3 regions of the Lysinibacillus sp. DFXJR4 genome follow, and region 2 is predicted to be linked to each of the others. Evidence: a T-box and tRNA genes for the amino acid it is inferred to sense, from the RefSeq annotation. Region 2 holds a T-box; the other regions hold tRNA genes.
The links. The T-box of region 2 lies ahead of argS (arginine--tRNA ligase). A T-box ahead of a tRNA ligase gene usually reads a tRNA of that ligase, here a tRNA-Arg.
Positions count from the first base shown of each region.

Region 1 (10,304 bases), on a different contig from region 2:
TTATTGAGCTGTACAGCGCATAAGCAAGAAATTATTGCACATCCCAAATGGATAGACGTTGAGCAATATGGTTCGTTTGAAAAGTTATTCCTAGCATATGCACTTGGTCATCACTTTGATATGAAAAATAAGGTTGAGGCTAGTTTTTTACGAGCAGTAAGTGTGCCAGAAATTTTATTAGAACAGTATGGTAAGCTTACGGCCCTCATTGCACCAATGTTTCAAATGTGGTTTGTTCTCTGTGAGCAGGCACTTAACAGTAATTATCGTTTTACAAATCCAGCAGCTATTGCAGGAGCGAATGATTTTTTATTTCGTTCATCTCGAATGCTCAAGGTTACAAAAAAAGAGATAGCTCAGCAATATGGGGTATCTGTGGCGACTTTATCAAAGTATATTGATGAAATTTTAAAGTTCTTACCAAACGGTCATAAGTAACCTCTGAGCAACATAGTTGAATAACTTTTTACTTTCACATACGATGAACTTACAATCGTTATTAATAGGTAAAACTTCAAACAGTTAGAGTTGAGCCAATCAAGCTTTTCATGGGTAGTTGATTTCCCTCTTCATAATTGCATCACTTAAATGGGAGAGTGGGGGTCTTACAGTACATGTAGGCGGGATAAAAAAGTATTTGTGTAGGGGGAAGATTTTATGTCGGAAGAAAAAATTTATGATGTTGTAATAATTGGTGCAGGTCCTGCAGGAATGACTGCTGCTGTATATACATCACGTGCGAACCTTTCAACTTTAATGATTGAACGTGGTATCCCTGGTGGACAAATGGCAAATACAGAAGAAGTAGAAAACTATCCAGGATTCGATACGATTTTAGGACCAGAGCTGTCTACAAAAATGTTTGAGCATGCTAAAAAATTCGGTGCAGAATATGCTTACGGCGATGTTTCTGAAATTATCGATGGTGAAGAATATAAAACAATAAAATCAGGTGCGAAAGAATATAAAACACGTGCCATTATTATTTCTACAGGGGCGGAATATAAAAAAATGGGCGTGCCTGGCGAAAAAGAATTAGGTGGCCGCGGTGTCAGCTATTGTGCAGTTTGTGATGGTGCATTCTTCAAGCAAAAAAACCTAGTAGTCGTAGGTGGAGGAGATTCAGCTGTCGAAGAAGGGGTATACTTAACTCGCTTTGCTGAGAAAGTAACAATTGTTCACCGCCGAGATAAATTGCGTGCACAAAAAATACTTCAAGATCGTGCCTTTGCAAATGAAAAAATTGATTTCATCTGGAATGCTACAGTGAAAGAAATAAATGAAGCTAACGGTAAAGTTGGTAGTGTAACATTACAATCTACTGTAGATGGAACAGAATCTGAATTTGTTGCTGATGGTGTATTTGTTTATATCGGAATGCTACCATTAACAAAGCCATTTGAATCTTTAGGTATTTTAAATGATGCAGGCTATATTTTAACAAATGAAAACATGGAAACAACTGTACCAGGTATCTTTGCAGCAGGTGATGTACGCGAAAAATCACTTCGTCAAATTGTGACAGCTACAGGTGATGGAAGTATTGCCGCACAAGCAGTACAGCATTATGTAGAAGAACTATTAGAGAAAATTAATGCTTAATGTAAATAAAAGTTCCAAGGAAAAAAATACAATTTTTAACACGGTTTTAATATTGTTGTAACTTGAATGACATATAAAAGGTGTAATATATATTGTGTAATTAGCAATCCCCCTTTTATTTTGTTTAGTAGGTTGTCTCCGCCTAATATGGTGGGGCAACCTATTTTTGTTATGTTAGGATATTAATAATTGTGAGCCAGCTCTTTTAGATTCATGGATGATGACAAACTCATGATTACTAATAATACGATTAAAGTGAAAATTGCCAGGCACTAAAGTTCTGAATGGAGGACAAATATTGTTGGGTCTTGCTATAATGAAGGATAGAATGCAAAGTGATTAGAGGTGTGCCTATGCAAAGAATTGCAAACTTAATTGCCGTTAAAGACGGTCAAGTATTATTACTTCAAAAGCCTAGACGCGGCTGGTACGTAGCTCCAGGTGGAAAAATGGAGTGCGGCGAATCCATCTATGAGGCTGCTGTACGTGAGTTTCAGGAGGAAACAAATGTCACACCATTAAATGCGCATTTAAAAGGTGTTTATACAATGGTTATTAAAGAAAATAATGCAGTCGTTGATGAATGGATGCTTTATACGTTTGTTGCCAAGGATATAGAAGGTATACCTTTTGATGAAACGAGAGAAGGCAAGCTTGCATGGCACCCAGTAGAGGATTTAAACCATTTGCCAATGGCTGAAGGTGATCGGACAAATTTACAATTTGCTATCTCACAATCAGGCATTCAGTATGGAACATTTGAATATACGACTGATTTTGAATTATTGCATGAAAAAATACAAATATCAAAAGAACAATAAAAGGAGCTGCATGACAGTGGTGGTTGAAGGCCAACAAAGAACACATGAATTGGTTATTATTACAGGAATGTCTGGAGCTGGAAAAACAGTAGCTATTCAAAGCTTTGAGGATTTAGGGTATTACTGTATTGATAATTTACCACCGGCGTTACTTACAACTTTTTTAACCCTCCTTAGGGATTCGGGAAAAAATACTACACGTATTGCAGCTGTTATGGATATGCGGGGCGGTGACTTTTTTGATTCTCTTATTGGTGCTCTTGACCATATACAAAAAGAAGGGAATATTGTTGTACGCATATTGTTCTTGGATGCAGATGATGCAACATTAGTTAGACGCTATAAAGAGACAAGACGTTCGCACCCATTAGCTGTCAATGGCTTACCATTAGATGGTATTCAACAAGAGCGTATTTTGCTCTCTGAAGTGAAAGGGCGGGCTAATTTTGTCTATAATACGTCTACTATGAAGCCTAAGGAACTACGTGAAAAAATCGCCAAAGAGTTTGCGAGTGATTCAGATCATGTTTTTTCGGTTAATATTATGTCCTTTGGATTTAAACATGGTATGCCAATAGATGCAGATTTAGTGTTTGACGTGCGTTTTTTAAAAAATCCCTATTATGTTGAAGAGCTGCGTCCTAAGACGGGATTACAGACGGAGGTATCCTCTTATGTTTTAGCGCTTGAGGATACACAAACGCTTATTCAAAAATTGAAGGATTTATTTGAATTTATGATACCTCTATATAGACAAGAAGGAAAATCACAGCTTGTTATTGCCTTTGGTTGTACGGGTGGACAGCATCGCTCGGTAACATTAGCAGAGTATTTTGGGGCATATCTAAGTGGAAAAGAGAATACGGTTATAACGCATCGTGACATCAATCGAAGAAAGGATTGAGTGAATGGGGAAAAGGCACACTAAGCTAGTTGTTATAGGTGGTGGTACAGGGCTTTCTACATTACTAAGGGGGCTGAAGCATCATCCATTCGATATTACTGCTATTGTAACAGTAGCGGATGATGGTGGCTCTTCAGGGCGCTTACGGGATGATTATGATATACCACCACCCGGCGATGTCCGAAATGTTATTGCTGCATTATCGGATGTTGAGCCACTTGTAGAGCAAATGTTTCAATATCGCTTTTCGGCATCACAAGATTTACGAGGGCATTCATTAGGCAATTTAATGCTCACTGCTTTAACAGAGATTACAGGTGATTTTAACCATGCCATTAGTGAAATGGGAAAAGTGTTAAAGGTCCATGGTCGTGTTATACCAGCTGCCAATAAAAAAATTAATTTACATGCAGAGCTTGAGGACGGTTCTACAATCGAAGGTGAATCTAAAATTCCAACGGCTACAAAACGCATTAGTCGTGTTTTTCTAGTGCCTGAAAATGTGAAACCGTTACCAGAGGCAATACGAGCAATCCAGCGTGCGGATTATATTTTAATTGGTCCTGGTAGCTTATATACGAGTATTATACCTAACCTGCTTGTCAAAGAAATTGGTGAAGCTGTTGTAAGAGCTAAAGGAAGAAAAATTTATGTTTGTAATTTAATGACTCAAAAAGGTGAAACCATTTCCTATACAGCAGGAGATCATGTAAAAGCAATTTACGAACATGTTGGCGCTTCCTTTATCGATTCTATTTTAGTAAATGAAGAGAAATTACCACATCCTGTACAGGAGCTTTATAAGGAAGAATGTGCGGAACCTGTAACATTTGATGTGGCAAAGCTTGAAAGTATGGGGTTAGAGGTTATTAAGCGAGATATTGCCACAATTCGATCAGATGGGACGGTTCGTCATAATGCGACAAATGTTGCTAAATGGCTTGTAGAATACGCAAATATTTATAAACAAAAAGTAAACAATCCAAAAATACAATCATAAAGCGCTTATTGTATATGATAAGATGGCATATACATAGAACTGAAGTTGAAAGGGGGGCACGTGATATGTCTTTTGCTTCTGAAACAAAAAAAGAATTAACGCAAATAGAAGCGGACAATCATTGTATGAAAGCAGAAGTATCTGCCCTAATTCGTATGAATGGTTCATTATCCTTTGCGAATAAACAGTTAAGCTTAGACGTACAAACTGAAAACGCTGCAATTGCAAGAAGACTCTATACGATTATGAAAAAGTTGTATCCATATAATGTAGAGTTACTTGTTCGAAAAAAAATGCGTTTGAAAAAAAATAACGTATATATTTGCCGTGTAAGAGATGGTGCGCGCGAGCTACTAATTGATTTAGAAATCATCTCAGACGACTTTCAATTCAATCATACGATTTCTCCAAAGCTTATTAAAAAGAGTGGTCAAAAAAGAGCATATTTACGAGGTGCATTTTTAGCAGGCGGCTCTGTTAATAATCCAGAAACGTCAGCCTACCATTTAGAAATTTATTCGTTATATAAAGAGCATGGCGAGGCTTTAATGGATGTTATGAATGAATTTGATCTAAATGCTAAAACAATAGAACGGAAAAAGGGCTTTGTGACCTATTTAAAAGAGGCAGAAAAGATTTCTGATTTTCTTAATATTGTAGGAGCACATCAGGCAATGATGAAATTTGAGGATGTCCGTATATTGCGAGATATGCGGAATAGCGTTAACCGTATTGTTAATTGTGAGACAGCAAACTTAAATAAAACAATAGGTGCTGCATTGCGTCAGGTTGAAAATATTCGATTTATTGAAAATTCCATTGGCCTAGATCAATTACCAGAAAAGCTTCGAGAAATTGCACGTTTACGAGTAGAATATCAAGATGTCACCCTAAAAGAACTGGGTGAAATGGTATCAAGCGGAACGGTTAGTAAATCAGGTGTCAATCATCGTTTACGGAAAATCGACGAAATAGCGGATGCATTAAGACGTGGAGAAAAGATTGGTGGTTAAGTTTTCATACTTTTCAGGTATGAATGTGATGCGTAAACACATATTGTTCTTTTGCTAGTAAGTAAGGTAAGATAAAACTAATAAGATGAACGGTAGTAAAGGGGAGTTTTGAGAATGACCGAGAGAAGAGTCCAAGTCAAATTAAAATTAGGACTACAGGCTAGACAAGCAGCATTATTTGTTCAAGAAGCAAATCGCTTTAGTGCAGATATCTTTCTTGAGAAGGATGAGAAAAAAGTTAATGCTAAATCCATTATGGGTGTAATGAGCTTAGCTATTGCCAAAGGAACAGAAGTAGTGTTAAGCAGTGAAGGCAACGATGCTGAGCAAGCGGTTACAGCATTGGCAGAGTTAATCGAAAAAGAAGATTAAATTTAAAGACTGTCCAATAATTGGGCAGTTTTTTTATGCTCTATTTAACGAAAGTGGTGGATAGCGGAGCTAATGTGACGGATAGAAATGTCAAAGTGACGGATGAAAATGTAAAAGTGATGGATAGAGCGTCAAAATAAAGAAAGACATCTCAGAACTAAATCTGAGATGTCTGTACTTTGTTATTTACGGTCGCTACGGTCCATAATATGGTCGATTAAGCCATATTCTTTTGCACGTTCAGCTGTCATGAAGTTATCACGATCTGTATCTCTTGAAATGACTTCAAGCGGTTGCCCAGTGCGTTCTGATAAGATACCATTTAATTTTTCACGTAGGAATAAAATACGTTTAGCAGCGATTTCAATCTCAGTTGCTTGACCTTGTGCGCCACCTAATGGTTGGTGAATCATTACTTCTGCATTTGGTAAAGCGAATCGTTTACCAGGCTCACCTGCCGCAAGTAGGAATGCTCCCATAGATGCAGCCATACCAATACAGATTGTTTGTACTTGTGGCTTAATAATTTGCATTGTGTCATAGATGGCCATACCAGCAGTGATTGATCCACCTGGTGAGTTAATATAAAGTGAGATATCTTTATCTGGATCTTCAGCTTGTAGGAATAGAAGCTGAGCTACAATTGAGTTAGCCACGTTGTCATCAATCGCACTTCCTAAAAGGATGATGCGGTCTTTTAGTAGTCGTGAATAGATGTCATATGCACGTTCACCACGGCTTGTTTGTTCAATAACTGTAGGAATTAAATTCATGTTAAATCCTCCTTAATAAAACTAAATTCGAATACTCTTGCTGAAAACTTCCGTTGTATTTCAGCTGTATCCCTATCATACACATTATAGTCAGGGAAGGTCAAATATTAACCCTGCTAAAGTGAAATAAAAAAATAAATTGTTTTTTGCATTCTATAGTTGAATTGTTGGCAATACGTTTGTATAATAGTTAAGGTCATAGATTAAAGTACGGTACACTATTTTGCGGGTATGCTTCAAAAAATGAGGATTATCTACATCATGCTTTTCATAAAGCCTAGAGTGAGTACTTTTTTTTTGTGTTTAATGCCCTCGTGGTGTAATGGATAACACGTAAGATTCCGGTTCTTGCACTGGGGGTTCGATTCCCTCCGAGGGCGCCATTTTATTGATTATTTTATTACCTTTTATAGCTCGATTCTCCTAATAAGTAGTTTAGCAGCCTGCTTAGTGGAGAAAGAAGGGAAAATAGTGGAAATACTGCCCTAATTGGCATTATTCCCGTATTTGTTCCATTCAAACCTTCAAAAAAGCAACAACTCCAAATTATTTTTTAGTGGACATACTGTACGTGAGGACTAGCCATCTAGTCGAAAAAAAAGAATCCTATCTGAGGGGATTCTTTTTTTTTTGCCCAAAACTATCTAATTTTGGCATGATTAGTTGATGTATAAATATTCATTTTTAATGCTATTTTCGATTATTCATACCGTTTTTTGCTAAAAAAACACATGGAAATAAATTTTTATGAAAAAATAATTACTTTTATACGAAAAGTTATTGTCTATTAGCAATAATGTTACTATAATTGACCTAATAGTCTAACATTTCCGAATTGTGAAAAATGAAGTCGTATTTCGGAAAAACTTATTTTAGGGGGAAATGCTATGAAAAAAAGAGTATCTATGTTACTTATGCTCGTGGCAGCACTAATGCTAGCTCTAGCAGGATGTGGCGCGAAGGAAGATAAATCATCAGGTAGTGCACCGGCAGAGGATGGCGGAAGCGGTAAAAAAGTTTATAAGGTAGGTACAGAGGCTACTTTCGCTCCGTTTGAATCGATTGACGATAAAGGGAATATAGTAGGGATTGATGTCGATATTTTGCAGGCTATTGCTGATGAAATGAACTTTGAGGTAGAATGGCAAAATATTGGCTGGGAGCCTGTATTCCAAACAATTAAAAATGGTGAAACAGATATTGGGGCATCCGGAATTACAATTACAGAAGAACGTAAACAATCATTCGATTTTACTGAGCCATACTATGAATCTCAATTATTAATCGTTGTAAAAGAGGATTCAAAGATTAAATCATTAGCAGAGCTCAAAGATAAAAAAGTTTCAGTTCAAATTAATGCGACTGGTCATTTAGCAGCGAAAAAGCTACAGGGTGATGCAAGTACAAATATTATGGCATTTGAAAATCAACCAGTTGCTATCCAAGAAATGCTAAATGGCAATGTAGATGCTGCGATTGGTGATAATGCAGTAGTTTACGAATATATCAAAGCACACCCAGATCAAAAACTAAAAGTAATAGAAGATGATGCATTTGATAAAGAATATTATGGCTTCATGGTTCAAAAAGGAAATAAAGAGCTCTTAAACCTATTAAATGAGGGTCTACAAAAGATTAAAGAGAACGGTAAATTAAAAGAGATTACTGGCTCAGACTTTAAGTAAGAAAAGAATGAATGGTGCCCCTAGCATAGCCTTATGCTAGCGTCTTCATATTTTTCGTAACTTTTTAGGGGAAATGGGGTTTTCGGATGGACATCTTTGACTTACGCTGGGACATAGTCTGGAACTACCGAGATATGTTTATACGTGGTATTGGCGTAACACTAATTTTGACACTCAGTGGTTATTTTGGTGGTATTTTTTTAGGATTATTTTTAGGGCTCGGAAAATTATCAACGAAAAAATGGATTTATTGGCCGTGTAAGCTTTATGTTGATTTATTCCGTGGAACACCAATGCTAGTGCAAATTTTATTAATTCATTTAGCCGTAATACCTACGATTTTTGGACACTCTTTAGGCTATATGGTGTCAGGGATCACGGCACTTATATTAAACTGTGCGGCCTATAATGCAGAAATCTTCCGTGCCGGCATTCAAAGTATTGCGAAAGGTCAAATGGAGGCAGCTCGATCACTTGGCTTAACACATAACCAAGCGATGAGAAAAGTCATTTTACCACAGGCATTTAGACGAATGATTCCACCGTTAGGGAATGAATTCATTGCGCTATTAAAGGATTCCTCTCTAGTAACCGTTATTGCAGCTCCAGATATTTTATATGCAAGTAAAGTAGTAGCAGGAGCTAGCTTCCGATTCTGGGAGCCATACATTGTTGCAGCATTATTATATTTAGTTTTAACGTATGGTGTAACAAAAATTGTGGCATTTATCGAGAAGCGATTCAGTAATAGTTATGTCCCTCGTAAGGCAGAAGGGCGGGAAGCACGATGATTAAAATTCAGAATTTACACAAATATTTTGGCAAGCTGGAAGTATTAAAAGGTATTGATTATGAAATACAAGAAAAACAGGTGGTTTGTGTAATAGGACCATCTGGTTCAGGGAAAAGTACCTTTTTACGCTGTATTAATATGCTCGAAGAAGTGACAGATGGTGCCATTTATATTGAAAATGTGAAGATTAATGATCCTAAAACAAATATAAATGCAATACGTGCAGAAGTGGGCATGGTGTTTCAACAATTCAATTTATTCCCGCATATGACGGTTATTGATAATGTGACAATGGCACCAATGCAAATTCGTAAGATGAGTCGTGCCGATGCAGAAGCATTAGGACATGAGCTTCTTAAGAAGGTTGGTTTAGATAGTAAAGCATATAACTACCCTGAACAGCTTTCAGGTGGTCAGCAGCAACGGGTAGCTATTGCTCGCGCTTTAGCAATGAAACCAAAAGCCATTCTTTTTGATGAACCGACGTCAGCACTTGATCCAGAAATGGTAAAAGAGGTGTTAGATGTAATGAAGAATCTAGCAGCTGAAGGAATGACAATGATTGTCGTTACACATGAAATGGGCTTTGCACGTGAGGTAGGCGATCGTGTGGTCTTTATGGATGGTGGCTATATTGTAGAAGAAGGAGCACCGGCGGAAATTTTCGGAAATCCTCAAAATGAACGAACAAAAGCATTTTTAGGAAAAGTTTTATAACCACAAAGCAAAGCAGTCTCCGGTGATTTAGATCACATGTGAGACTGCTTTTTTGTTAATGAAGAGGATTTGTAGTTGTACCGAATGAATCGAGTATTGTACGCATATCCTGCTGCGAATATTGAGGTACTTGATAGTAGCCATGCTTATTTTGGTAAATAGATAATTCGTATGCCATTTCAATACAGTTGGGAATACTATCTGCAACAACACGGCGAACAACAGGGTTTGTAGTCTCAGTCGCAGCAGCTGTCATACATTTGGCTGTACCTTTTTGAGCACCTAATAAGAAGCCTGAAATTGTTTCATCATTCATTTCATTTGCATTTTGCATTGGTTTTTTAGGTTGCCCAGGATTTAATCCATAAGTAAAGTTATTGCCTGTCTCCATTTGGTAACGTCCAGTTGGAACAGATGGATCATGTCCAGTTTTAAAAGATTCCACAATAGTGTTATACATCCCTAAAGTGAAGTTATATTGGCGATCCAAAATACTAAGTAACTCAGGGTCCTTAACATGTGGACGTAGAATAATGGATTGATTCATACCAGCAATGATTTCGCCAAGTGTTTCATGCATGTCCATAACTTCATGTCCACCATGATTTAGGCTTTGTTGTTGGT
Region 1 covers NZ_JBXUNW010000011.1:60,260-70,563, reverse strand. The annotation lists gene AC2CGN_RS18455 (tetratricopeptide repeat protein) at 1-438, shown strand, start outside; gene trxB (thioredoxin-disulfide reductase) at 658-1,602, shown strand; gene AC2CGN_RS18445 (NUDIX domain-containing protein) at 1,956-2,423, shown strand; gene rapZ (RNase adapter RapZ) at 2,434-3,327, shown strand; gene AC2CGN_RS18435 (gluconeogenesis factor YvcK family protein) at 3,332-4,327, shown strand; gene whiA (DNA-binding protein WhiA) at 4,393-5,340, shown strand; gene AC2CGN_RS18425 (HPr family phosphocarrier protein) at 5,455-5,712, shown strand; gene clpP (ATP-dependent Clp endopeptidase proteolytic subunit ClpP) at 5,895-6,485, opposite strand; tRNA gene AC2CGN_RS18415 (tRNA-Arg) at 6,794-6,868, shown strand; gene AC2CGN_RS18410 (basic amino acid ABC transporter substrate-binding protein) at 7,373-8,170, shown strand; gene AC2CGN_RS18405 (amino acid ABC transporter permease) at 8,257-8,961, shown strand; gene AC2CGN_RS18400 (amino acid ABC transporter ATP-binding protein) at 8,958-9,680, shown strand; gene AC2CGN_RS18395 (spore coat protein) at 9,736-10,304, opposite strand, start outside.
Region 1: it encodes a tRNA-Arg, which carries the amino acid that the T-box ahead of argS (arginine--tRNA ligase) is inferred to sense. The anticodon was not compared.

Region 2 (10,304 bases):
TGATATTTCCACCCATTAGACGTCCTTCAGCAACACCAGACTGGACCGTAATCCAAGAATTCGGATGTTGTGTTTTTTCAGAAGTTTTTTTTAACCAATTTAGTCGGTCATCTGTCCAAATGGGTGGAACAGGCATATCGTAGGGAATGGATAGAGAATACATAAACAAATTTTTAAAATACTGTTCCGTATATTGCACAAATGGCGGAAATTCACCAAATGTTGAAGCAACAGAAGGACCGTAAAAAACAGGAATTTCTGTCTTTGCATACATTCCAAGTAATATAGCGGTCACATCAGATAAACCTACAAGCATTTTTGGATTTTGACGAAATGCTTGATAATCTAAATAAGGCAACATACTATTAGCATTTGTACCGCCCATTGTCGGTAAAATCATTTTTATTTGAGGATCACGTAGAAGGGCATTGAATTCTTGAGCTCGTTCCTTCGGGGTACCAGAGCGATAAAAATCATCTTTACCTGTTAAAGAACCCTCACGAATGATTAAGCCTAGTGCTTCCAGACGCTTCTTTCCACGTTCATAGCGAGCTTTTGCTGTTACAGTAGCTGGTTTGGAAGGCGAGTATATGCCGATCATATCGCCTTTTTTTAAAGGGGAAAACATAAAATACCTCTTTCTATTTTTTATTAGACAAGGCTATTATACATGATTTTACAATTTATTGGGCTAGAATGATTCGAATAATAATATTATTATGTAAACTAGATATAGAAACTTGTAAGAGAGTTTGGAATTTACTATGATAGAAATGAAATTACCAAAAATGGGGGGCATCTTAATGTATCGACTAGTAGATGATTTTTTAAATGATTGGACAGCAGCATCTCAAGGGACAATTCAAGTATTAAAGGCGGTAACGGATGACAAGCTAGGACAAAGCATCGTGGAAGGCCATAGTACACTTGGTTGGTTAGGCTGGCATTTAGTTGGCGCGGCAGGTTACTTTAGTTATTTAGCAGGTTTAAAGGTGCCGATGATTCGACAAGAAGATCCTATTCCAGCTACGGCTGCTGAGATTGTAGCAGTTTACGAAAAAATAGCAAATAGTATTAAAGTGGAAGCAGCAAAGCTATCAGACGAAGATTTGGTCGAGGAAGTAAAGGGCTTTGCAGGTCCAACTCAAAGAGGCGCATTATTACGTACTCTAATCGATCATCAAACACATCATCGTGGACAGATGACAGTGCTGCTACGACAAGCAGGTCTCCCAGTGCCAGGTGTGATGGGACCGACAAAGGAAATGCAATAAAATATAAGGCAGCAGACAAATATATTTTGGTCTGCTGTTTTTTTGTTTGACACTTACCTACTAGTAAGTTAGTATATAGTCATGACAAATCGTAAATTACAAATTATCGAATTAGCCTTGAAAAAAATTCAAGAAAAAGGATTTTCAGCTTTTAGTTATGATGATTTAGCTAAAGAATTAGGCGTCACAAAAGCAAGTATTCATTACCATTTTGAAAAGAAAGGAGACTTGGGGATTGCTGTTTGCGAAAGGATTCAAAATGGACTTGAGGGGGCATATACAACTATTAAAGAAGCAGCTATAAATGCTGAAGAAAAGCCTTTCGCCTTGATTTTACAACGAGTCAAATTTCTAGAACAGGACGGTGTTTGCCCGATTTCTGCATTACAGGCAGATTATAATGATTTACCATTGCAAATGCAGGAAAAAATTCAACAGCTCAGTCAAATGGAAATCGATTACTTTGTGGATTTACTGAAAGATGCAAAGCAAGAGGACTCATTACAAACGACTGAGGATTTGGAGGCGCTTGCCATTATGCTAATAGCAAGTACGAAGGGAGCACTACAATATAAGCGCGTATTAGGGGAAAGCTTCTTTACTAAAATGCTTGACCAATTAAAGGGACTTTTACAATAATTCATGGAAAAAGTAAAGGAGAGTTATTCATGGTACGAAGAGTAGTAATAACAGGATATGGTGTAGTCTCACCATTAGGTAATTCAGTGCAAGCTTTATGGACAAATATTATAGAAGGAAAGTCTGGAATAAAAAAACTACAATCAGAGGAATTTTCTGCTATTTCTACCCAAATTGCAGGGTATATCACTAATTTTGATGCCGCTCAGTTTATGGATAAAAAAGAAATTAGTAAATATGATGTTTTTATTCAATATGCACTTGCTGCTGCACAGCAAGCTTTGGAGCAAGCAAACTTAGATATGGAGAGTATTGATAAAACTCGTTTAGGCGTTTATATAGGCTCAGGTATTGGAGGCATTGATACTATTTTAGCAAATCATCAAAACATGCTGGATAATGGTCCACGTAAGGTTTCTCCCTTTATGGTACCCATGATGATTAGCAATATGGCCGCAGGTATTATAGCGATAAAAACGGGCTTTAAAGGCCCAAGCTTTTCACCAGTTTCAGCCTGTGCAACGGGGAATCAAGCAATTGGAGAGGCTTTCTTAAATATTAGACATGGTTATGCAGATGGGATTTTGGCAGGAGGAACAGAGGCGCCAATTAATCCCCTTAGCTTTGCTGGTTTCTCTCGTATGAAAGCCATGTCTACAAGGAATGATGAGCCAACAAAGGCAAGTCGTCCATTTGACAGCCATCGGAATGGATTTGTGATGTCAGAAGGATCAGGTGTAGTATTTCTTGAGGAATATGAACATGCGAAAAAAAGAGGTGCAACAATACTTGGTGAAATAGTAGGGTATGGCGTAACAACAGATGCTTATCATATTACATCTCCTGATTTTACAGGAGCGGCAAATGCGATGAATCTAGCCTTAAAAATGGCCGATATTGATTTGTCAGCTGTTGATTATATTAATGCACACGGTACTAGTACACCAGATGGAGATAAATCTGAAACAAGGGCAATAAAAAGCGTTTTTGGTGAACATGCCTATCACTTAAAGGTAAGTTCTACAAAATCTATGACAGGTCACCTCTTTGGGGCAGCTGGAGGGATAGAAGCTGTCATTACCTTAAAAAGTATATTGGACAGTATTATACCTCCAACAATCAATTATGAAACACCAGATCCAGAATGTGATTTAAATTATGTGCCAAACGAGGCGATACATCAGCCAGTCAATCTAGCCTTGTCGAATGGCTTCGGCTTTGGCGGCCATAATGCAGTATTGGCTTTTAAGAAGTTTGAGGAATAGGTAGTCAAAAAAATAGATGATTCATTAAAGGATGGTATGAAATTGGATGTTCATGCCATCTTTTTATGTGTCATTCGTCAATAAGTTTTTCTTATGGTATTGTAGTGAAAATTTATATTTATGCTTATATTCATGATGTATTAAATTTAGGTATAGAAGAGGAGATGGCAGATGAGAATTTTTGATGCACATTTTCATATTATTGATTTTGATTTTCCGATAAAAGAAAATCAGGGATACACACCTCCAAACTTTATTGTCGAAGATTATCTAAATGAAACTACTGAATTCAACGTCTTGGGTGGGGCGATTGTATCAGGATCGTTTCAAGGATTTGACCAGGAATACTTGTTGAAAGCATTGACTCAAATGGGGCCAGCTTTTTGCGGCGTTACTCAATTGCCTTTTACAGTGACTGATAATAAAATTATTCATTTACATAACAACGGGGTACGAGCATTACGGTTTAATATTAAACGAGGAGGTTCAGAAGATCTATCAAAGCTAGATACCTTTGCCAGAAGAGTTTATGATTTAGTGGGCTGGCATAGTGAACTTTATATGGATGCAAAAGAGCTACCAGGGATTGCATTGACGATTGGAGAATTACCAGCCATTTCTATTGATCATTTAGGATTATCGGAAGAAGGTTTACCCCATTTATTAAGACTGGTTGAAAAAGGCGTACATGTAAAAGCGACTGGCTTTGGTCGTGTGGAACTGGATGTTAAAAATACCTTAAAATCCATTTATGAAGTAAATCCAGATGCGCTTATGTTTGGAACAGATTTACCGTCTACTAGAGCAAAACGACCTTTTGAATATGCAGATATTGAATTGATTCAACAGCTTTTTGATGAACAGGCTGCTGATAAGATCCTTTATAAGAATGCTTTTCAATGGTATTTTAAATAAACAAGAAAATCCTCTACCAAGGCTTACGGTAGAGGATTTTATACGTGGAATTAGCTTAAACCTTGGCTATCTTTCCACTCTAAGAATTCATCATATGTTAATTGCTTATCTAAAATCGAGCCGTCTTCACGGATTTCGATGACACGGTTCGCAATTGTTTGGATAAATTGATGGTCATGTGATGTGAAGAGCATCGCCCCTTTGAAGCGCATAAGTCCTTCATTTAATGCCTGAATCGATTCAAGGTCAAGATGGTTCGTTGGTTCATCTAGTAAAATAACGTTTGCTGTTGCAAGCATCATTTTAGATAGCATACAACGTACTTTTTCTCCCCCTGATAGTACAGAAGGGGATTTTTTCACTTCTTCACCAGAGAATAGCATACGACCTAAGAAGCCACGTAGGAAGCTTTCTGTTTCATCATCTGGAGAATATTGACGAAGCCAATCCACTAATGTTTTTTCTGAGCCTTCAAAATATTTATCGTGATCATTTTCAAAGTAGCTTTGAGAAGTTGTCACACCCCATTTAAATGTACCTGCGTCCGCTTCCTTTTCTTCCATTAAGATATCAAGAAGCGCTGTTTTTGCCATTGGGCTACCAAGTAAAACAATCTTATCTTCTTTATTCATAGAGAAGCGAATATCTTTAAATAACGTTTCGCCTTCTTGACTTGCTGTTAGTCCATCAACTGTTAATACATCATTCCCAATTTCACGGCCGATTTGGAAGTTGATGAATGGGTATTTACGGCTTGATGGTTTAATATCATCTAGCTCAATTTTATCCAGCATTTTTTTACGAGATGTTGCCTGTTTTGATTTAGAAGCGTTTGCAGAGAAACGAGCGATAAACGCTTGTAATTCTTTAATTTTCTCTTCTTTCTTGGCATTTTGGTCTTGCGCCATTTTTTGCGCTAATTGAGAAGATTCATACCAGAAGTCATAGTTCCCAACATACAATTGGATTTTAGAGAAGTCTAAATCCGCAATATGTGTACACACTTTATTTAAGAAGTGACGGTCATGGGATACAACAATAACAGTATTTTCAAAGTTAATTAAAAACTCTTCTAACCATTGGATAGCTTTTAAGTCCAGATGGTTGGTAGGCTCATCGAGTAATAGAACATCCGGCTGACCAAATAGTGCTTGTGCAAGTAATACTTTGACTTTATCAGAGCCTTCAAGATCGCCCATTAGCATATAGTGAAGATCATCTGAGATACCTAAACCGTTTAATAATGTTGCTGCCTCTGAGTCAGCTTCCCAACCGTTTAGCTCTGCAAATTCACCTTCTAGCTCAGCTGCACGCATGCCATCCTCATCACTAAAATCTTCCTTTGCATAAATTGCATCTTTTTCAGTTTTCACATCATATAGGCGTTTGTTACCCATAATGACCGTATCAAGAACTGTATGCTCATCGTATTCAAAATGATTTTGTTTAAGGACAGATAAACGTTCGTCCTTACCCATTGATACATGACCTTCCTGTGCTTCAATTTCACCAGAAAGAATTTTTAAGAATGTTGATTTACCGGCACCATTTGCCCCGATTAAACCGTAGCAATTCCCCGGTGTGAATTTTATATTTACGTCTTCAAATAGTTTACGATCGCCATAGCGAAGACCTACATTACTTACTTGAATCATGCAAGTTCCTCCTTTTTTCACAATGGCTCTAGTATAGCATGAAATATGTTCCATAGTCTATAAACATTATTAAATCAAGGTTTAGCATCATTTAATTATCAAGAGCACAAAAAAGAAATTTAGAAACTTTGAATAACGACATAGAAGACCAGAAAAGGATTTCTGGGGTACTCTTCAAGATTTATAAGGAAATCCTGTTCCTAAACCAGGTGGTGGATACTGGAATCATTTAAAAGAAATGAAGGATTTTTATAAAGGTTTTAAATAAAATTGTAAAAGGAATAAAATGTTCGTTAACAAAGGTACATGGAATTTTATAAAAAACAGGTAAAAGAGTTATCAACTTTAGATGTTATTAGAATGTTAGAACGGAACTTTTTGGAAGAGTTAGCAATTAAGAAGGATGTTGAAATTTTACTTGAAGATCCGTTAACATTCACCATTTTATATAGAAATATCTGTAATAGATGGTAGATGTCATGAGTTACGAAACAATAGTGCCAGTACGTTTTTTATTCAAATGTAAACCAGATATTTAGCGATTATAGGTTTATCTAGCTTATTTTACTCATGAAGAACATTAGAAATTATTAGCTTAAATTACCCTAAATCTATTGTGAGAACAAGGTTACAACGTAATCAGGATGATTCATAATGACGAAAATATAATATGTGTTAATTTTGGAGATCAATTTTAGAAGTTTACCACATATAAACAATTGTTCAGGACTCACTTCAAAAATGAGTGCCTGGTCTATTTTTGTTGTGGTGAATATTAAATTTTATGAAATTGCTATGGACCACAAATCGAGAAACAAGTGTGCTCTTCGAAATTTTTTTGTTCCCAATCATCTATTTTGTTAAAAAAACGGATGAAATCGATGTCCATTGAATTATTTAAAGTACATGCAATGAAAGCGATTTGATTCCATTGTTTAAGGTTAACTGAATTTGGACCAAAATAATTAAAATTCGGTAAAACTTTATATATATGTAGATGTAAAAAAGCAAATGCTTCTTCTGTTAAAAAAATTGAAGATTCATGCCAATGTTCATTTTTAAAATCACCGCTCATGAATTCAAAAACATCACGTTGTTGTAAGTTTTTTAATGTATGTATTTTAATCATTTAATCCTCCTTAACTAAAAAGCCACTCATTTTGAGTGACTTATATCCCTAACAATTGCTTTTTCTTTGCTTCAAATTCGTCTTGTGTTAAAATTCCTGCATCTAGTAGTTCTTTCATTTTAATAATTTCATCTGCAGCACTTACCGCTGTAGATTGAGCAGTAGTCGAATCAGCATGACGTTTTGATTCAATCAAATCTACCATTTCTCGTGCTTGCTTTAATTCTTTTTTTACAAACGTGATTGAATTCTCGTCTTTTACAGCTGCCATTGTTCCACCTTTTGTTTCACTAGATCCGGAATAAGCAAACTGAATATATCCAGTAGTGAGTCCGGGCTCTTTGAATTGGATGGCAGTAATCGATTTAATAGGAATTGATTTTTCTCCTTTTGAACCACCTTTGTTAATGAAGTTTGAAAAACCTTTGGGTTGAATTTTTACGTTGTAGTCATCCACAATTACAGTGAATTTTCCATTAGATTTAAACTCATATACTTTCGACATTGCTAGATTTCCTCCTTTAAAGTTTTTTTCTATGGAATAAACTATACCAAATAGCCCAAATTGTGTCAGTATTAAATATGAAAATAAAAACAGACAACTGTAATTAATTATCTGTCTCACAATCTGTATTGGACTGTTTACCTTGTTCAATTACTTCCTCAAAGGCTACTTTAATTTCCTCAATCGTATAACCATTCACTTGGTTCCCAAACATTGTGGGTCATTGTTTTATTTTGTAGAATGAATTTGAGGGAGGCGAGCTAACTTGGAAATTACAACAGAAAGATTAATAATTAGACCTTTTAAGAGTACGGATTTACAGGATGTATTTGCTATTTATAATAATGATGATACATGTAAGTTCCTATTACATAATAAGTGGACACATGAGGATATGCAGGAAAGATTTAATAAGAAGCTAACAAACGGTGTACTCACTAAAGAATCAATGTTAAGCTTGGCAGTTATATACAAGACTAAAGTAGTTGGTGATTTATCCGTATGGTATACAGATATGAAAGACACTGTTGAGATTGGCTATAGTTTTTCAAATGAAGTAGCAGGGAGAGGTTTGGCAACAGAAGCAGTAAGTAGTTTGGTCTATAAACTATTTGATGAATTTAATGTACATCGTATACAAGCTAATCTTGATGCACGGAATACAGCTTCACAAAAATTGTGTGAACGAATAGGCATGAGAAAGGAAGCCCATTTCATACAAGATTTTTGGAATAAAAATGAATGGACAGATAGTTTTGTATATGGATTGTTACCCTCTGATTTGCAGTAATCGATTTAGTTATTTTCTTGTGCTTTAGGGGTGCTTTAGTTAAATAATCCGTAAAAGATCACCCGTGATGGATGTAGTGAATTTGCTATTATTTTCTCACCTCAATGACCTACCAGAAATACTGCGGACCATGAACAGAATATAAGCTGTCTCACTAAGTATTCTTTGAACCAAAAGTTGACTTTCATTTATAGCTACTGTAAAATATTTTGAAATTACAGTTAAATTCAATGAAAAAGAGAGTAGTTTATGGATAACTGGAAAGCGAATTAGGGATAGTGGAAGCCTGATGCAGAAGCCGTAAATGAAACGCACTTTGGAGAAGGTTCTCGAATTAGGAGTAGAGAATATCGGGGAGTCACCTCGTTAACAATGGAAAGTGGTCATTTGGAATGACAACTAGAGTGGTACCACGGGATAACTATGCTCTCGTCTCTATTATTAGAGACGGGAGCTTTTTTAATTTTTTTAGAGGAGGAAGATGAAATGAACATGAAGGAACAAATAGCCAAAAGCATTGCTGTTGCATTAAAGGATCAGCTTACAGAGAAAGAAATTCAACATTTATTAGAAAAACCAAAAAAATTGGAGCTAGGAGATGTAGCCTTTCCGTGCTTCACTCTTGCTAAAACATGTAGAAAATCACCTCACAGTATAGCTGAAGAGATAAAAAACAATTTGACATGTGAAATCATAAAGGATGTTCAAGTAATAGGAGGATACGTCAATATATTTTTTAATCCGTCAATCGTTACAAAACAGATGCTTACTAAAATATTAGTAGAACAACATTTATATGGAAGTCAGCAGGAATCAAAAGGGAATATTGTTATTGATTTTTCTTCTCCTAACATCGCGAAGCCATTTTCTATGGGGCATTTACGTTCTACTGTAATTGGCAACGCTTTAGCTAATATTGCCGAAAAAAATGGCTATCAAGCAATTCGTATCAACCATTTAGGAGACTGGGGAACACAATTTGGTAAGTTAATTGTTGCCTATAGACGATGGGGCAATCAACAAGCGATTGCGAATGCGCCGATTGAAGAATTATTAAAAATTTATGTGAAATTCCATGAAGAAGCTGAGCAGGACGAAACCCTTAATGAGGAGGCACGTGCTGCATTTAAAGCATTGGAGGATGGGAATGAAGAGGCATTTGCTCTATGGCAATGGTTTAGAGATGCATCATTAGAGGAATTCAATACTATCTATCAACTTCTTGGAATCCACTTTGATTCATACAATGGTGAAGCCTTCTACAACGACAAAATGGCAACAGTTGTCAAGGAACTAGAAGAAAAAGAGCTACTTATAAAATCTGATGGGGCATTTGTTGTGGAAGTAGAACCTATGCCACCTTGTTTAATTACTAAAACAGATGGTGCGACACTTTACGCAACTCGTGATTTGGCAGCTGCTTTCTATCGTAAACAGCACTATGACCCTAAAAAAATATTTTATGTGGTTGGCAATGAACAGTCCCTCCATTTTAATCAACTATTTAGGGTTATAGAGAAAATGGGATATGGATGGGCAAAAGATTTACAACATGTACCTTTTGGGATGATTCTAAAAGACGGTAAAAAAATGTCAACTCGTAAAGGCAAAATTGTTTTATTAGGTGAGGTGCTGAAAGAAGCGATTACTACAGCAAAACGCAATATTGAGGAAAAAAATCCAAAGCTAGAGCAGAAAGATAGTGTTGCCTATCAAGTTGGTGTTGGAGCGGTTATATTTAATGATTTGAAAAATGATCGTTTACATGATATAGAGTTTTCTCTTGAGCAAATGATGAATTTCGAAGGGGAAACAGGTCCATATGTTCAATACACTTATGCACGTATATCATCCCTTTTGGAAAAAATTAATGAACAAAGCAATGAAGTATCTTTTGAAAAGTTGGGTGACCAAGCATGGCCAGTTATTTTACTACTAGAACAGTTTCCGAAAGTAATTTCCAATGCCTTTGAGCAGGCGGATCCATCACAAATTGCTAAATATGCCTTACACTTAGCTCGTTTATTTAATAAATACTATGCCCAAAATAAAATAGTAGCTGAAGATCATATTAGAGGCTCACGATTAGCTTTCTGTCAATGCGTCGCTATCATTTTAAAAGAATCATTAGC
Region 2 covers NZ_JBXUNW010000018.1:2,947-13,250, forward strand. The annotation lists gene AC2CGN_RS21890 (S66 family peptidase) at 1-601, opposite strand, end outside; gene AC2CGN_RS21895 (DinB family protein) at 804-1,274, shown strand; gene AC2CGN_RS21900 (TetR/AcrR family transcriptional regulator) at 1,356-1,913, shown strand; gene fabF (beta-ketoacyl-ACP synthase II) at 1,943-3,178, shown strand; gene AC2CGN_RS21910 (amidohydrolase family protein) at 3,350-4,093, shown strand; gene AC2CGN_RS21915 (ABC-F family ATP-binding cassette domain-containing protein) at 4,144-5,748, opposite strand; gene AC2CGN_RS21920 (hypothetical protein) at 6,055-6,222, shown strand; gene AC2CGN_RS21925 (hypothetical protein) at 6,542-6,877, opposite strand; gene AC2CGN_RS21930 (DUF4429 domain-containing protein) at 6,918-7,382, opposite strand; gene AC2CGN_RS21935 (GNAT family N-acetyltransferase) at 7,648-8,172, shown strand; T-box leader at 8,394-8,612, shown strand; gene argS (arginine--tRNA ligase) at 8,659-10,304, shown strand, end outside.

Region 3 (10,304 bases), on a different contig from region 2:
AGGTAAACGTCAATGGGCTTATGAATTATCTAAATGTATGACTTGTGGTGTATGTATGGAAGCTTGTCCAAACGTGTCTGAAAAAGCATCATTCATCGGGCCAGCACCATTATCACAAGTACGTTTATTCAACACTCACCCAACTGGTGCTATGATTAAAGATCAACGTTTAAATGCGATTATGGGTGATGGAGGCCTTGCAAACTGTGGTAACTCTCAAAACTGTGTTGCTGCATGTCCAAAAGGTATTCCTTTAACAACATCTATCGCATCATTAAACCGTGCAACTACAGTGCAAATGTTCCGTAACTTTTTCGGTTCAGATCACTTCGTTGACTAATTGTACAAGCTTTACTTTAAAACCCCCTACACGCAAAGTGTCAGGGGGTTTTTTCTATCCCAATTTCCTCCACTAAGGAATTTTGTGAATAAAACAAGCAAATAGATGAATTTTCTATGATAATATAATAATCTCCTTTATAATGAATATATATTCATTTATCGATTCGCTAAATTTAAAAGTGAATTAATTTTAGGAGGATGCTAAGATGAAAGCAAATTATATTGAAGATTTTCGGGAATGGGCAAAGGATTTTTCTTTTTATATCGAGGTACGTGTACGTTTTTCTGAAACCGATATGTATGGTCATATGAACAATACAGTTAGCTTTACATATTTTGAACAAGCACGAATTGATTATTTCCGTCACTTAGGTATCCTAATGCCAGCTGCAATTGATGAGAATGTTGAGGGAATTCCAATAGTAGCAGATCTACAATGTGATTATGTAAGACAGGTTTTCTTTGATGATGTATTAAAAATATATACAAAGGTAGCGAAAGTTGGTAATTCATCATTGGATATTCATTATATGGGGAAAAATCAAAAAGATGAAGTTTGTTTCACGGGTCGAGGGACAGTTGTGCAAATGGACCCTCGCACTGGGAAAAGTATAGCTTTATCTGAAGAAGCAAGGAATCATTTAGCCAGCCTTTCCATACTCTAATATAAATCGTTCTTTGACAAGCAATTTCTTTTGGGTAGTGAACAACCTTTATCATTTTGAAAGGCGTTTACCGATACATTTCATTTATTTATGACGGGAATTTTCGAAATTTTTAAGGAAACATGTCATATTCATGAAAATAGCCGTCACCGCTCCTCATTCCCTATCATAAGTTACAATACGTGCGGGGGAGGAGGGTGTAACTGAAAATGAATGGCTCTCATCATCGTTCTCTTTTAACAAATCGAGAACGTGAAATATTTGCGCTTTTATTAGCTGAAAAAACAACGAGGGATATAGCAGAGCAACTTGGTATTAGTGAAAAAACAGTGCGAAATCACATTTCCAATACAATTCAAAAGCTAGGTGTAACAAATCGATCTCAGGCGTTAATTGAGCTGTTACGCTTAGAAGAATTTAAATTAGACTAATGGACACTTGCTATTTCATGAAAAAAACGACAAAATAGAACTATTCAACGTATTTTTAGGAGTGAAATAGTTATATGTCGGATGAAGTAACAAAACACTCACCTGAAACCGTTGCAACGGTTGAAAAGGAATTACGCTATATAGCGGCCATTGTGAAACAAAAGGGAAGAGAAATTGTTTCGCAATATGCGATTACACCGCCACAATTTGTTGCATTACAGTGGTTAGAAGAACTTGGTGATATGACAATTGGCGACTTGTCTAACCGATTATACTTAGCTTTTAGTACAACAACAGATTTAGTGGACCGAATGGAGAAAAATGAATTAGTGAAACGAGTACGTGATGAAAATGATCGTCGTGTCGTTGTTGTTCATCTTCTCGAGAAAGGCGAACGTATTATTCAAGAGGTTATTGAAAAAAGACAACAGTATTTGCAGGAAAAACTTGTAGGTTTTAATGAGCAAGAAGTCGCGCAATTATCAGGATATCTACAAAGACTACATGTACACATGAAACAGGATTGAGGCGGAAAGTATGAATGCCCCGATAGGCGTTATTGATTCAGGAGTTGGCGGTTTAACCGTAGCAAAGGAAATTATGAAACGTTTGCCAAATGAAACGATTTACTACATTGGCGATACAGCAAGATGTCCATATGGTCCGAGAAGTCGACAGGAAGTACGGAATTTCACTTGGCAAATGGCAAAAGCACTCGAGAAAATGAATATCAAGATGCTTGTTATTGCTTGTAATACAGCGACTGCAGTAGCACTCGAAAGTTTACAAAGAAATATGCCTTTTCCGGTACTAGGCGTTATTAATGCTGGCGCACGTGCAGCTGTAAAGAAAACGAAGCGACATGAAGTCGTTGTGCTTGCAACAGAAGGAACCATTAAAAGTGGGGCGTATGAGGAAGCCTTACTGTCACTCAATACGTCAACACATATTATTCCACTTGCTTGTCCAACATTTGTACCACTTGTTGAAAGTGGCGAATATAAAGGTGGATTTGCTAATAAATTAATTACAGAAGGCTTAAAGCCGTTGAAAAATGAACAATTTGATACGGTCATCTTAGGATGTACACATTATCCAATTTTGCAAAAACAAATTGAAGCTGTTGTCGGAGAAGATGTTTTCGTGCTATCTTCTGCAGAGGAAACAGCAAAGGATGTTCAAGAAATGCTTGAGTATAATGGCACGTTGGCTGATTCAACTATAGTGCCTGCTCATAAATTTTATGCCACAGGATCGGTACCCATTTTCCGTTCAATTGCTGAAAATTGGCTTGAACAAGGTACTCTCGATATAAAACGTATGACATTAAAATAAAAAATCAGCTTAGCGACGGGCTAGGCTGATTTTTGCTGTTTTTAGCATCTTACATAGAGAACCGTACACTTTTTTGAATGGTTAAAGTATGATAAGATGAGTGCGAAAGTTTTAGGAGGAACAAGAATGATGACAAGATTTGATGGAAGAAATGCAGATGCACTGCGACCAGTAAAAATAGATAGTGAGTATTTAGTACACCCTGAAGGCTCAGTTTTAATTCAAGTTGGTAATACAAAAGTGATTTGTACAGCAACAATTGAGGATAAGGTTCCAGGATTTTTACGTGGACAGGGCAAAGGTTGGATCACGGCAGAATATTCGATGCTACCTCGTGCAACAGCACAGCGTACACCACGTGAGTCATCACGAGGCAAGGTGAATGGTCGTACAATGGAAATCCAACGTTTAATCGGCCGTGCATTACGTGCTATTGTTGACTTAGAGGCACTTGGGGAGCGAACAGTGTGGATTGATTGTGATGTTATTCAAGCGGATGGAGGAACACGTACAGCCTCTATTACAGGTGCATTTGTGGCAATGACACAGGCAATCGCTAAATTCGGTGCCGAAAAGCCTTTTGAAAAATTTCCTGTGACTGACTATTTAGCAGCAACAAGTGTTGGAATTGTCGAAGAACAGGGGGCAATTTTAGACTTAAACTATGTAGAAGATGTTGATGCAGCTATTGATATGAATATTGTGATGACAGGAGCAGGACAATTTGTTGAGCTTCAAGGAACAGGAGAAGAAGCAACATTTTCTCGTTCACAGTTAAATGATTTACTAGCATTAGGTGAAAAAGGTATTCAAGAGTTAATTGCACTACAAAAAGAGACACTTGGCGAACTGGCAGATCAAATTGGAGGACAAAAGTGATGAAGCAAGTAGTAATCGCAACGAAAAATAAAGGAAAAGCAAAGGATTTCGAAGCTTTATTTGGTCCACTTGGCTATGAAGTGGTAACCATGTTTGAAGTAGCACCAGAAATGGAAATAGAAGAAACGGGCACTACATTTGAGGAAAATGCAGTCTTAAAGGCAGAGGCATTAGCCAAAGAGCTCGGCACAATCGTTATTGCAGATGATAGCGGCTTAGCTGTCGATGCATTAAATGGAGAGCCAGGCGTTTATTCTGCACGGTATGCAGGCGACCATGATGATGAAGCGAATATAGTCAAACTGCTAGAAAATTTAAAGAATGTTGAAGGTGAAAATCGTACAGCACGCTTCTGCTGCTGTATTGCCATTGCAGGTCCTAATTTTAACACAACTACAGTTTTCGGTACTTGTGAGGGTGTTATTGCCCATGAAAAACGCGGTACAAATGGCTTTGGCTATGATCCAATCTTCTACGTACCAAGCTTAGGTCGTATGATGGCTGAGCTATCGCCAGCAGAAAAGGCTGCCATTTCTCACCGTGGAAATGCAATTCGTCAGTTGAAGGAACAATTGTCAAATCTTATAAAATAAGAGGTGATATCCATGCAAATACTAGTGATGAGTGATACACACGGTGATAGCGGTGTGATTGAAAAGGTTCGAGGCTTTTATCCAAACATTGACATTTTGATACATTGTGGGGATAGTGAGCTTCCTTTCTCCCATCAGGTATTAGAGGGCATGAAAAAAGTACGGGGTAATTGTGACGTTGATTCAGCCTTTCCAGATGAAATAGTGATTGATGTTGACGATATAAAAGTTTTTGCAACCCATGGTCATCTATTTAATGTGAAAAGCTCTTTGCTATCATTATCCTACCGAGCAAAAGAAGTGGATGCACAAATTGCCTGCTTCGGACATTCTCATATGCTAGGAGCAGAGATGATTGATGGTATATTATTTTTAAATCCAGGGAGCCTGTTAAAGCCGCGTGGACGCCAAGAGAAGAGCTTTGCCGTTGTGGAGATCAATCAGACAACTTTTAAAGTTGATTTCTTTACGGACGATCACCGGCTTTTAGACGCTTATACATTTATGCGAAATGAATAATGATGGTTGTAGAAATCCGCTTTATTTAGCGGATTTTTAATTTGTAGTCGGCTTGAAGGTGTTCTTAGTGGTAAAATTGACTATGAATTGATTTTAATGATGAAGGAAAAATAAATATAAAAGACAATAAAGGAGAGAGCATGGAAAATATAATTGGATGGAATTTTGATAATAGTTATGTCCAACTAGCTAGCATTTTTTATTCGGAACTAGCCCTTAATCCTGTACGTGCTCCTAAGCTGGTCAAATTAAATGAGACGGTTGCCTCGTCATTAGGTTTAACGATTGAAGCCTTATCTAGCGAGGAAGCGGTTGCGATTTTTGCAGGAAATAAGGTTCCAGCTGGAGGGAATCCCATTGCTCAAGCCTATGCTGGTCATCAATTTGGTCATTTCAATATGCTAGGCGATGGACGAGCACTGTTGCTTGGAGAGCAAATAACCCCAAATAATGAACGTTTTGATGTCGCGCTAAAAGGCTCAGGAAGGACACCTTTTTCTCGTGGCGGAGACGGCAGGGCAGCACTTGGACCCATGCTGCGTGAATATATAATTAGCGAAGCCATGCATGCACTTGGTATTCCCACTTCACGAAGCTTGGCTGTTGTAACAACAGGTGAAACAATTATCCGTGAATCTGAGCTTCCGGGTGCTGTTCTAACTCGTATTGCCAGCAGTCATTTGCGCGTCGGTACCTTCCAATTTGCAGCACAGTGGGGAACAGATGAGGAGCTAAAAATGTTAGCAGAATATACATTAGAGCGACATTTTCCGAATGCAGATCAGGCTCAAAATCGCTATCTTTATTTACTACAGGAAGTAATCAGAAAGCAGGCCTCCCTTATTGCAAAATGGCAGTTAGTTGGCTTTATTCATGGTGTGATGAACACGGATAATATGACTATTAGTGGTGAAACGATTGATTATGGCCCCTGTGCATTTATGGATACCTATGACCCAGCGACAGTGTTCAGCTCCATTGATAGACAAGGTCGTTACGCATATGGCAACCAGCCCAATATAGGTGGCTGGAATTTAACACGCTTAGCTGAAACATTATTACCTTTAATTCATGAAAATCAAGAGGAGGCAATAACCTTAGCTCAAGAAACATTGCAGCAATATCCCAAATTGTATCATGATAACTGGCTAGCGGGTATGCGTGCAAAGCTTGGCATTTATAATGAAGAAGAGCAGGACGCGCTACTTATTGAAGAGCTACTTAAGCTTATGCAGCAATATCAAGCGGACTATACAAATACATTTATTGCATTAACCTTTGAAAGATGGGACGAATCACAGCTATTTAGCTCATCGGCATTTAAAGAGTGGCATAGTAAATGGCTTGAGCGATTAACAAGACAATCGCAAACAAAGGAAATGTCCCACCAATTAATGCGTAATCATAATCCAGCAATTATTCCACGAAACCATCGTGTAGAAGAAGCATTAGAGGCTGTAGTCGAGCATGGGGACGACAGTGTTATGAACAAATTATTAAAGGCCCTTGCGCAGCCGTTCGAGCATTCTAATGAGCAATTACAATACGCAGCATTACCAGCACCATCTACACAGCCATATCGTACATTTTGTGGCACATAATTAAGCGAGGGGAACTCCCTTCGTTTTTTTATTTTGTCAAAAGGTCACTTCTAGAATCCAAGCGCATACCCTATGTATGAATAAATGCTAAAGGAGACTAGATTAGATGTATAAATATTCAAAGGGTTGGTTTGTTAAAGAATTGCGTAAACATGGAATCCTAGTACACCCTCAATTAAAAAATCATTTAGGGCTTTTTAAAGAATCTGAGCTTCGCAATTTATATTATCGCTTTGTTGTAAAAGAAACGCTAGAAACGAATCAAAAATAAAATGTTTGAACTACTCTTTTGTAGGAGAGAATTGATTCTACAGAAGGGAGTGATTTGATGTGGAGAAAACCATGGATTTTAACGCAAACATGGCAGGATGTATTGTTTTTGCATTGGCCGGTTCCTCCTTCTATACTAGAGCAGCATATCCCAAAAGATTTAAAAGTAGATCTCTTTGAACAAAACGCTTGGCTTAGTATAGTGCTTTTTAAAGTAAACGGACAACGACTACGATTGCTACCAGCATTCCCTGGAACTGATTCCTATGTACAGCTCAATATACGTACCTATGTGACGTACAAGGGGAAGCAAGGTATTTATTTTTTTAATTTAGATGTGACAAATCGCTTTGTTGCACAATTAGCTTCCTTGGGTGGTTTAAAATACCGTTATGCAAAAATGGCACTACAACTAAAGGATAATAGCTATTTTTTTACAAGCCATAGTAATAAATTTAAGGAAAGAGCAAGGATTTCTTATAAACCATTGCCTAATGAAATACCTAGTAGCAGCTTTGATAAGTGGTTAGTAGAACGCTATTGCTCATGGACAAAATCGAAAAATGTATTATTACGTATCGATATACATCATTTACCTTGGCAGCTTCAAAAAGCGCAAATCAATATTGAAAGCAATACGCTAGCTCCTTTTACGAATGAAATGCTCCAAAGGACTCAACCAATAGTTCATTATGCAAAGTGCAAGAAGGCGAACATTTTTCCACCTGTTGTTGAACAGAAAAACCAGATTTATTAACAAAAAAATCAATGTTAATAGATCTGGTTTTTATGACTAGAAGAGATAACAAAACTGGAGGACAATCGCGTGGGCAATCATATCTGACATAGCAAGTGCTTCAGCCTCAATTTCATCAAAAATGTTTACATCTGTTTGATAATCTTTTTGTATCATGGTTATCGCTTCATTTTTCGTTAACGCTAAATGTGTATAGAACATTTGTTGCACACCTTCTATGCTTAAGTAAGGATTGATACTGTGTAAAAAAATAGCAATTTCGTCTGCGTTTCGATACCATTCTTTTTCTTTAGCATCTGCTGTTTTAGCATCTCCTTTAACAGCAGCAGTCACTAATTGTGCTGCTATAGTAAGATGTTCCTTTATTAAGGTAGCATAACGATCAGCAATGGCATCACCATAGAATGGGCGTAGACAATTGCCTAAGTCAGTCGCATTGCGCAACAATCGTTGTTGCACGAAGGGAAAATCAGGCAGATTAAAAACAATGCTAATAATTGTCATCCTCGTCCAATTGACATGCTCCATCCAGAGAAGTCGATTCATCGCCATAAAGTCAGCCTCAATTTTACTTATACAGCGCCGATAATCATTTGACGGTCTTAAAAAATGGCGAACTGGTGCCGTATAATTAGTGTATGGAGCGGGATATAGCATACTAAGGGTAAACCCTTGTGAATAAGGATACAATAATTCACTCCTTTTTATTTTTCCTTTACTTTAGAATACTCTTTAAAAGTTTCGAGTATGATAGAAGGCAAAATTGATTATTCTTCATACCATCTACAGTAAGATTAATGTCTGTTATAAAATTATTTGCAGTGTTAGTTAAATAAAGGAGGGCTTGATCAATACTACAATTCCAGATAATTGCTGCGCATGATCAACCTCACGAAGCTCCTGATAATCCCCAGTTTCAATTATCCTGGTAATATACAATATGACCGTTATGTTAATGCGACATTTTGTTGCCGATAAGCCTCTGCTTCAAATTCAGACATTTCAGCACGAATAGGGGCCGAAGAAAATTGCACCATCAAGAGATCTCATCACTTTAACAGAAAAAGGCACTCGATAAATTAGTTTGGATCATTTCATTCCTTTAATGTTAAACCTATGGAGATTTATATTGAAAGTTACCCGCATTATTTATTAAAATATATATAGTATACAAAATAATCAGAGGTTCACCTTCTGTTACATCAGTTGGAATAAAAAATGTAGAATATTTTTGCTCTAGTAAATCGTTCTCTACTTACTGACCTTAACTCTCTGCTTATATCAGCATTGACAACATGAGTAACTTGTTGTGCATTTGAAAAAACGGTATCATAACTCTCGTTTTTGCTACTCTTCATTTTAGTAAAAAATCGGTCAATCCAAGCAAAAAGAATGGGAAAGATTGCATAAAATCACTAATGAATTCATATAATAATCTTTATGAGGCAAACCTTGCCTTCAAAGTAAAATTAATGTTGACATTTCCCCATAAAGTACATATAATAAATATTGTCCTTCATATGAAATATATAGAAATGACATCATGTCTCAGTAGCTCAGCTGGATAGAGCAACGGCCTTCTAAGCCGTCGGTCGGGGGTTCGAATCCCTCCTGGGACGCTAACTCAAGCCTTACAGCCACAACGGTTGTAAGGCTTTTTATATTTATGCATAAATACGGATAGCTAAATAATTTGCCCGAAATTTGACCAAATCAATCTTTTTTGTTAAAAAGCTTATCGAAGTGAGTACTGGCTCTTTGATCAGTTTCTTCTAATAAATGACCATAAGTATTCATTGTTGTGGTAATACTTGAATGTCCCAAACGAGCTTGAATATATGGGCAGCAGGGTAAAATGCAAATAAGAAATGACTAAATACAACCCATTAAACAGGCTAGTCCTCTTAAACCACCTAAAAAATAAATTCGATTAAATATAATATTTGTGATTTACAATCGTTCCATATTGTTCAGTGACGTCATTAAAAAAAGTGGCGTATTTTTATTAGAAAGAAGGTGGTTGTTTGCTTACTGTTACAGTCGGATCACAGGTAGAGCCTTTATTAAAAATCGGTACAGACTTTAAAATTGAAAAAATAAGGAGAATGATAGCTATGAATTATCAAGTACAATTAAACAATGGACAGTTAATTAATTTGAAAAATGCGGAGTTTGATGCGGGTGTATTCACGTCAACATTAAACGATCAAAAATAAATTTCGTTAATATTGGAGGGGCAATCATTAATAAACATATCATCATTAGTGACTTACCAGTAGATGATACAGAAACGCAAGCAGAAGCTTAGCGTTATTTTTATTGTCGAAACTATTAGATGGTGTGGGTATTTGATTTTATAGGGTTTTTACGGATAATAGAAACTAAGGGAGATGATTCTAAATTGATAGAAAAAAACGTCAACACCGAAGTTTCAGGAGATATAATAGTTACTCACCTAATAGGTCAAATAAAGATTGAAGATGTTAATGATTGGTTTAATGGTTTTGAAAAGGTGTGCCAGCAATTTATTTCTGAAGGTCGAGAATTCAAATTGTTGGTAGATAGAAAAGGATACATTCCAGACCATTTTTCTGTTCAGAAAGAATGGAAAGATAAGTTTTTTAATAATACCATTCTAAAACACAGCAAAGCAATTGCGTTTCTCCTTGAAGAAGGAGAGATAATGAACCACTTAAAGCAATCCAACACAAAAGGGTCTATTGAATTTTTCGATAATTATGAACAGGCATTCAAATGGCTGAGAGATTTTAAATAGTTGATGTAATATTTTAAGCAATAACAAATAACGATTTGCCTTCCACATGATTGTGGAGGGCTTTTATTATGCAAAAAGGAAGGTGTAGTATGAAAACAGACACGCTATATACATCACTCATAGGCGGCTCAAGGGC
Region 3 covers NZ_JBXUNW010000003.1:5,940-16,243, reverse strand. The annotation lists gene sdhB (succinate dehydrogenase iron-sulfur subunit) at 1-340, shown strand, start outside; gene AC2CGN_RS10325 (acyl-CoA thioesterase) at 549-1,007, shown strand; gene AC2CGN_RS10320 (helix-turn-helix domain-containing protein) at 1,217-1,438, shown strand; gene AC2CGN_RS10315 (MarR family winged helix-turn-helix transcriptional regulator) at 1,513-1,965, shown strand; gene racE (glutamate racemase) at 1,976-2,773, shown strand; gene rph (ribonuclease PH) at 2,903-3,652, shown strand; gene AC2CGN_RS10300 (XTP/dITP diphosphatase) at 3,652-4,245, shown strand; gene AC2CGN_RS10295 (metallophosphoesterase) at 4,258-4,764, shown strand; gene AC2CGN_RS10290 (protein adenylyltransferase SelO) at 4,905-6,365, shown strand; gene AC2CGN_RS10285 (DUF2639 domain-containing protein) at 6,472-6,636, shown strand; gene AC2CGN_RS10280 (YqjF family protein) at 6,694-7,392, shown strand; gene AC2CGN_RS10275 (hypothetical protein) at 7,429-8,082, opposite strand; tRNA gene AC2CGN_RS10270 (tRNA-Arg) at 8,938-9,011, shown strand; gene AC2CGN_RS10265 (hypothetical protein) at 9,417-9,608, shown strand; gene AC2CGN_RS10260 (SpoIIAA family protein) at 9,731-10,168, shown strand.
Region 3: it encodes a tRNA-Arg, which carries the amino acid that the T-box ahead of argS (arginine--tRNA ligase) is inferred to sense. The anticodon was not compared.